DNA from 2 places in the Parendozoicomonas sp. 209JJ7-1 genome. Region 2 is predicted to be linked to the other one. Evidence: predicted binding sites of a transcription regulator. Region 2 holds the regulator's gene; the other holds the start of a gene.
The links. The regulator FNR, encoded in region 2, switches genes on or off when oxygen is low (the NO sensors DNR and NnrR bind a similar motif). The targets are predictions, from matches to a motif close to TTGATNTANATCAA.

Region 1 (3,410 bases), on a different contig from region 2:
ACCAGCTCAGTATCACTATTAAGCAATCCGACAAACCCGATCGTTCTTATCTGGTTGAACCTGCCGATGCAGAGTCCCGGGAATATTTTGACCAGAAACTGCGCTGCAGTTACCCGGATTGCCACTACAGCTGCGCCCGGGACCCGGTCTTTGCCCTGCACCGGGACGACCCGGACTGCAACGCCCTCTATTGCCGGGGTTGCCTGAATGAAGCTCTCGGGGATGTCCTTGACCAGTATTGCCAGCAATGTGGTGACCCACTGGACCAGGATGCCCATATTCCTGCCATCCACAGCCAGCAGCCAACTTTTAGAAAACGCCAGATGTCACTGAAAATACGCTGTCCAAACCATGATATGCAGGGCACCCACAGCGGCTGCCAACAGATATTGAAGCTGGAGGATTTACCCTCTCACCTGCATAGCTGCCCGGCTGAAACACACCACTGCTTTAACTGTGACACCAATGTCGTTGCAGGGCATCAGTGCCGGGAGCGGGTCGTTCATTGTCCGGAATGCCGTTTCAGCCATAAATTCAGAGAAACCCACGGTCACCGCCTGACTCTCCGCCATGCCACAGGGGTGACCCGGATGACAGCGTCCCGAATGTTTGATTCTGCATACGCGGCCTCCCTGCAACAGACAGCCGATGCAGCTGAACAGAGCATTGAAGATAGGCGGGCATACTATCTGGCTATCAACCGGCAACAGGCTACCCGGCTATGGCCCCCTGCAACCCTGAGAAAAATCACCGACCACTCCCTCGGATTTGCCCATAATCCATGGCTGCGACTGGGCGTCAGCGGCACACTGGCTGCAGGGCTGACAACATCTCTGATATTCAATGGAGCAGCCTGGCCAGTCGCCGCTGCGGGGCTGGCCACAGGAACCCTCGCCACCTTGAGTACCGGCGTTTATGGCACAATTCCGATTATCAGAATTCCGGCCAATATCGGTTACAGCCTGAGTCTGTTAACCCTGTCAATGGCAACAATCTGTTGCCGGAGTACACACCAATCGCCCCTTAAAGACGCGCTGGCACCAGTCAGTGCGGAAGGGGTCACCTTTTTCCAGACCCTGAAAGATATATTCCAATACCTGAAAAGAAGCTGCTCAACCCATTCCTTCCCCCCGACCCGGCAGAACGGGCCGGATATGCAGGTTTTCCCGGTTCGCCTGAACAACCAATAGCGCCTAGCGTCCATATGGGAAAAAGAATATCCGCCTGGAAAACATTAATATATTCCAGCAGCCAGAACTGGTAAGATTAACCGCGTACTGGAAAATCCCACCTGCCATTGATGCACGTCAACATCAAACCACTACAAACAAGTAGACTGTCAATCAGTATTGTATGCAGGCACTTGTTTTTATTTACCATCTAAAGTGTTCAACAAAAACAACATTGCAGCATTTTGATTGCAGGGTATAACCATGACTAACTCACTGATCTGGGATTCCGGATTACTTCAACGATATGACCGGCCAGGGCCAAGGTACACCTCTTACCCTACAGCCGTACAGTTCAACAGTGAGTTTAATCCAGAGACTTTCCACTGCGCCGAGAAACTGAGCGGGCAGCAGAGAAAACCACTATCGCTGTACTTTCATATCCCCTTCTGCAATACCGTCTGCTACTACTGCGGCTGCAACAAGATTGTGACCAAACGCAGGGAGCAGGCCCAGCCTTACGTAGATTTACTGTGCCAGGAAATGGCCATGCACGCCGAACTGCTTGGCCACCGGGGCCTGGTTGAGCAACTGCACCTTGGAGGGGGTACGCCCACGTTCCTGAATGAAGCGCAGATCCAGCAGCTGATGGAAGCCGCAGACAAACACTTTCACCTGAGCTTCGGAGAGTTCGCGGATTATTCCCTGGAGATTGACCCCCGGGAAGTGGACTGGAGCATGATGGGCCACTTGAGAAACCTCGGTTTTAACCGCATCAGCCTGGGGGTTCAGGACTTTGACCCGAAGGTGCAGGCTGCCGTTAACCGTATCCAGCCCCGGTCGGTTACCGAGAATGTGCTGGACGCGGCCCATGCCATGAGTTTCCGCTCCATCAACATAGACCTGATCTACGGCCTGCCCCTGCAGACCCGCGACAGTTTTATGAAAACCGTGAACAAAGTCATAGAGCTGCGCCCGGACAGGCTGTCGGTGTTTAACTACGCCCACCTGCCCCACAGATTTATGCCCCAGCGCCGTATCCGTTCAGAAGACCTCCCGACACCGGAAGAGAAGCTGCGGATCATGGAAGCCACCACCCAGCGTTTGCTGGAAGCCGGTTATGTGTACATTGGTATGGATCACTTTGCCCTGCCGGACGACGACCTGGCCATTGCCCAGGAGGAAGGTTATCTGCACCGCAACTTCCAGGGCTACACCACCCACGGGCACTGTGATCTTATTGGTATGGGTGTGTCGTCCATCAGTCAGATAGGCGATACCTGTTCCCAGAACCATACGGATATGGAAAGCTATGTCAGCGCGATAGAGGCCGGACGCCTGCCTATCGCCAAAGGTATGCAGAGCAATGCCGAAGACCAACTGCGCTCTCATATCATCCGCCGACTGATCTGTGATTTTCATCTGAATTTTTATACGCTGGAAGCCAACTGGGGAGTGCGCTTTACCGAGCATTTCCCGGAAGAGATGGTGGCCTTAAAAAAAATGGCGGAAGATCAGCTACTGACTATTGATCACGACCATATACAGATCCTGCCCAGGGGCCGTTTATTGATTCGCAATATTTGTATGGTGTTTGACCAGTATCTGCCTTCTGCTCAGAAAACGCCGCTTTTTTCCAGGATTATCTGATCAATAAGGGAAAAACAATCATCCAGGTGGCACCGTATCACCACCTGGATTTTCTGCCAGGGACTGTTTAGATTTTAGGAAACCCCGGATTTTCCAAAGTTATTGACACTATCATCCTGCCATACTTTGGGAAGTATCAGAGTCAGATGAAATATCCGAGCTGGGTTTTAACTTACTCGAACGATTTTTCTTAAGGAAAAAACAGGCCGTTAGCACAGAAGCAACACAAACCAGCACCAACGCAGCTTCAAAATTCCAGAAACCCCACGGATTCGGCTCAGGCGGAATAAATCCAATCAAAAGACATGCAAAGATGCAAATACCACCAATGAGGCTGACCACCCACATGCCAGCCGTTCCACCAGGCACCTTATAAGCACGTTTAACTTCAGGGTGTGAATAGCGTAAACGAATCGCCGCCATGAACATAAGAATGTACATCAGCGCATAAAGCACTATGGCAATGGAAGTCAGTATCAAAAAGACAGCATTGACGTCGCTTGTCGTTAAAAATATCAGACCAATTGCAGAAATCAGCGTAGCCTGCGCCAGCAGCAATCTGACAGGTACATCGTTGTCATTGGTTTTTTG
Region 2 (3,410 bases):
GTTCACCAGCCGGGTGTAATTCTGGATAAAGTCAGCGACCGTGCCCTGGGGCTTGCCATGAAAGTTATTATGCCAGCAGCGGGCCAGTCGGGCAGGTTTGTCGGCGCTGTTTTTGGGAAGGGGGCGCCCGCGCCGGAGGTAGATCATCAGGGCTATGGCTGTGGAATAGGCCAGATTGGTGGCCAGTTCCGCATGGGGGCGCTGGAGGAATTCATGCTGGCTGGCAAGGCCGCGGATTCTACTGGCCAGTTCCGGCTGGTGGGCCAGGAAATTGTCCCAGACATTGCGGTGCATTCTTGGCGTGATCTGGTACAGGCCGTAAGCGTTGTGGTGTTCTGTCTGCAGGTGTTCCCCGAGGCCGGATTCCTGGGCGGCTGTTCCCAATAGCAGGTTCTCTGTTGTAGGGCTCCACATACTCAAATGCTGGAGTGTGGGACGGATAATGAGCTGTCGTAATTCCCTGGCGCAGATTCCCATGTCAACCTGTTCTTGTTACTGAGAAGTTCTGTTACAGAAACTGACATCGGCATAAATAAACCAGCCTGAAGGTTCAGGCTGGTGGTGAAGAGCTGGGAGGCTTAAGAAAAGCGCTCAGTAGCTGGTGAGGGTATAGGTGGGAATACCCGCCTGCTTCAGCAGGGCGGAACCACCCAGGGCGGGCAGGTCAATAATCGCCGCAGCTTCCGCGACACTGCCCCCCAGCCGGTTAACCAGTTTGTGGGCCGCCAGCAGCGTGCCACCTGTGGCTATCAGGTCATCAATCAGGACAATTGTGTCACCAGCGTTCATGGCATCAACATGAACCTCAAGGGCGGTCTTACCGTACTCCAGGGCGTATTCTTCCCGGATGGTTTCCGCAGGCAGTTTGCCCGGTTTGCGGAAGATTACCAGGGGCAGGCCGAGAGTATCCGCCAGGGGGGCTCCGAGCAGGAAGCCCCGGGCATCCAGGGCACCGATGTGGGTGATGCCTTTCTCCCGATAGCGTTCGGCGAAGGTGCTGTGCACCATGCGCATCCCTTCTGGAGATTTCAGCAGCGTGGAGATATCCCGGAACATAACGCCCGGTTCAGGCCAGTCAGGGACGGCTCGAATCAGGCTTCGGAGGTGGTTTTCGTTAAAGGCTGTATCGCTCATAGGCATGGTTACTGAATATTCACAACTTCAGGGGTGTCGCTCAGTTTACCACCTGCAAGGGTGCACAGCTCCATGGCGCTGGTAATTTCTATTTCTTTACCGTTGGCATGGATCAGTTCAGCCTTCTGGAAGCGGGTAAATACCCGGCTTACGGTTTCTACAGCCAGGCCCAGATAGTTTCCCATCTCATTCCGGGACATAGAAAGACGGAATGACTGTGAGGAGAAGCCCCTGCGTCGGAATCGGCTGGCCAGGTTGATCAGAAAGGTCGCGATACGCTCGTCGGCATTCTTTTTCGACAGCAGAAGTTTCATCTGCTGATCTTCGCGGATCTTCTTGCTCATAATCCGCATCAGCTGGCGGCGGAGGGCCGGATGGCTGTCGGAGAGTTTTTCGAGCTTGTCGAAGGGGATTTCACAGACCATGGTGGTCTCAATGGCCTGGGCAGAAACCGGGTAGGTGTCTGTATCCAGCCCGCTTAACCCGACCAGTTCGCTGGGCAGGTAGAAGCCTGTGATTTGTTCTTCACCTTCATTGGTTGATGTATATGTTTTCAGGGCGCCGGAGCGAACCGCAAAAACACTATGGAATGTATCGCCTTCCAGGAACAGATGTTCGCCTTTTTTCAGGGGTCGCCCGCGCTTGATGATTTCGTCGAGGTCGTCAATGTCCTCGATTTTCAGCGCCAGGGGTAGACACAATGGACTCAGGCTACAGTCCCGGCAGGCTACTTGGCTGGCATGCCTTACGTTGAGTTTGGACGCCATATTTAAGAGCCCCTAAGAACCGGTTGGCTGTTGAAAAGAGTGGTTCATATTGTATGGGAATATGCCGCCGAGTTTAACCCTGTGATAGATACCTATTATTTTATTGAGAAAAATAAATAGTTATTGGTTTTTTCTGTACAGTTGTTACCAATAGGGGCGCACTTGGGTTGTTATCTCTGGTAACCCGTTTTGTCACCCCATAAACAGACGCTTTCAGTCGTTTTGCCGTTATCTCTGCTGACAGAGCAGTTGGCAGGAGCGAACTCTCCCTCTCCCGATCAGTCAATAAGGGGCAGTACAGCCATTCCGGGTATTCGGGGAGCTGGCTTCTGGTCCCTGGCCAGACATTTCTGATCCATCAAAGCCCGGCGGGCCACTTCTGCCTCGGGGTAGAAGTTTGGGATCAGGGTTTAGACATCTTTGGAGGTTGGAAATGTTACATAAAGTGCAAGGTTATATCGGTGGCTGCTGGGCTAGGATGCCCGATATTAGAGGCCGCATACCATTCAGGAATAAAAGCTGCGAGGCTGTGCCTGGCAAGACCCACGTTAAGGATGGTCAGGTTCAAGGCGAAGTTAGCGTATACAAGCGCCTTGCGGATGGTTGCTGGACGCTGACCAAGGACACAGGCTGGACATTCGTGAAGAGTATTCCCGAGATTCTGGCTACGTATTTCTGTTTCAGAAGCTCCAATGTTCTGGCCCACAAAATACTGCCCACATCATGGGCGAATAATTCTGATACTATTTATGCCACCAGGAGCACTATATCAATTTTTTCTACCAAAATGGTTATAAGGTTTTTCGGAAACGTGGCCAGGATTATGATGGGTAAAAGCCTGGATGATACAAGTACAGTGACTCAGACCATAGTGAAGAAGCAGGAAGAGCAGAAAAAGCAGGATCATGCGACTTCCGTTCATGCCAATGCCAATGCCAATGCCAATGCCAATGCCAATGCCAATGCCAATGCCAATGCCAATGCTAACGCTACTGAGAACAATCTCCCTGAAGAGAAGACTATTGCTCTTAAACATAAGAATGAGCCAGAGCTGGAGGGGGCTCAACGGGGGAGGCGCAGAGTGAAGTGATAATGAGCAAGGTATTGCCAGGAAAACCCGCTTCGGCGGGTTTTCTTTTGCCTGTTAGGAAATCTGACAGTGTTGTCATGGTAAGTGTACAGTCCATGAACCAGGCCAAAGTGATACAGGTCGAAGGTGCCAGTAACTTATAAATATTGGCCGAATAAGCAAGGGAGTTGCGTTATGGCAGGTGAATTCGGCAGGGTGAGAGTTGGTGCAGGGGCTGCCGGTTCCATGACGGCGGCGAAACAGAGTAAAAGCCATGGCCGGGTATCAACTCTTAAAGACCTTAGGTCGATACTGGCTGAAGGCCGGGCAGACAGTGCCAGTCAAGCTTCGGCTCCATTCAAGAAGCAGCTGAAGGATATGGCTGTCAGCCTTATCCCCTCCCTCTGGCAGGTATTTTCTTTCTGCATAGCCGCTGTTAC

Region 1: the regulator FNR is predicted to act here: its motif matches at 1,298-1,311, upstream of hemN (oxygen-independent coproporphyrinogen III oxidase).

The regions. Positions count from the first base shown of each region.
Region 1 covers NZ_JBYVJU010000005.1:199,161-202,570, forward strand. The annotation lists gene ACY2RQ_RS07110 (hypothetical protein) at 1-1,190, shown strand, start outside; gene hemN (oxygen-independent coproporphyrinogen III oxidase) at 1,434-2,819, shown strand; gene ACY2RQ_RS07120 (amino acid permease) at 2,931-3,410, opposite strand, start outside.
Region 2 covers NZ_JBYVJU010000001.1:302,174-305,583, reverse strand. The annotation lists gene ACY2RQ_RS01380 (hypothetical protein) at 1-414, opposite strand, end outside; gene ACY2RQ_RS01375 (adenine phosphoribosyltransferase) at 592-1,134, opposite strand; gene fnr (fumarate/nitrate reduction transcriptional regulator Fnr) at 1,143-1,901, opposite strand; gene ACY2RQ_RS01365 (hypothetical protein) at 2,091-2,255, shown strand; gene ACY2RQ_RS01360 (hypothetical protein) at 2,380-2,991, shown strand; gene ACY2RQ_RS01355 (hypothetical protein) at 3,166-3,410, shown strand, end outside.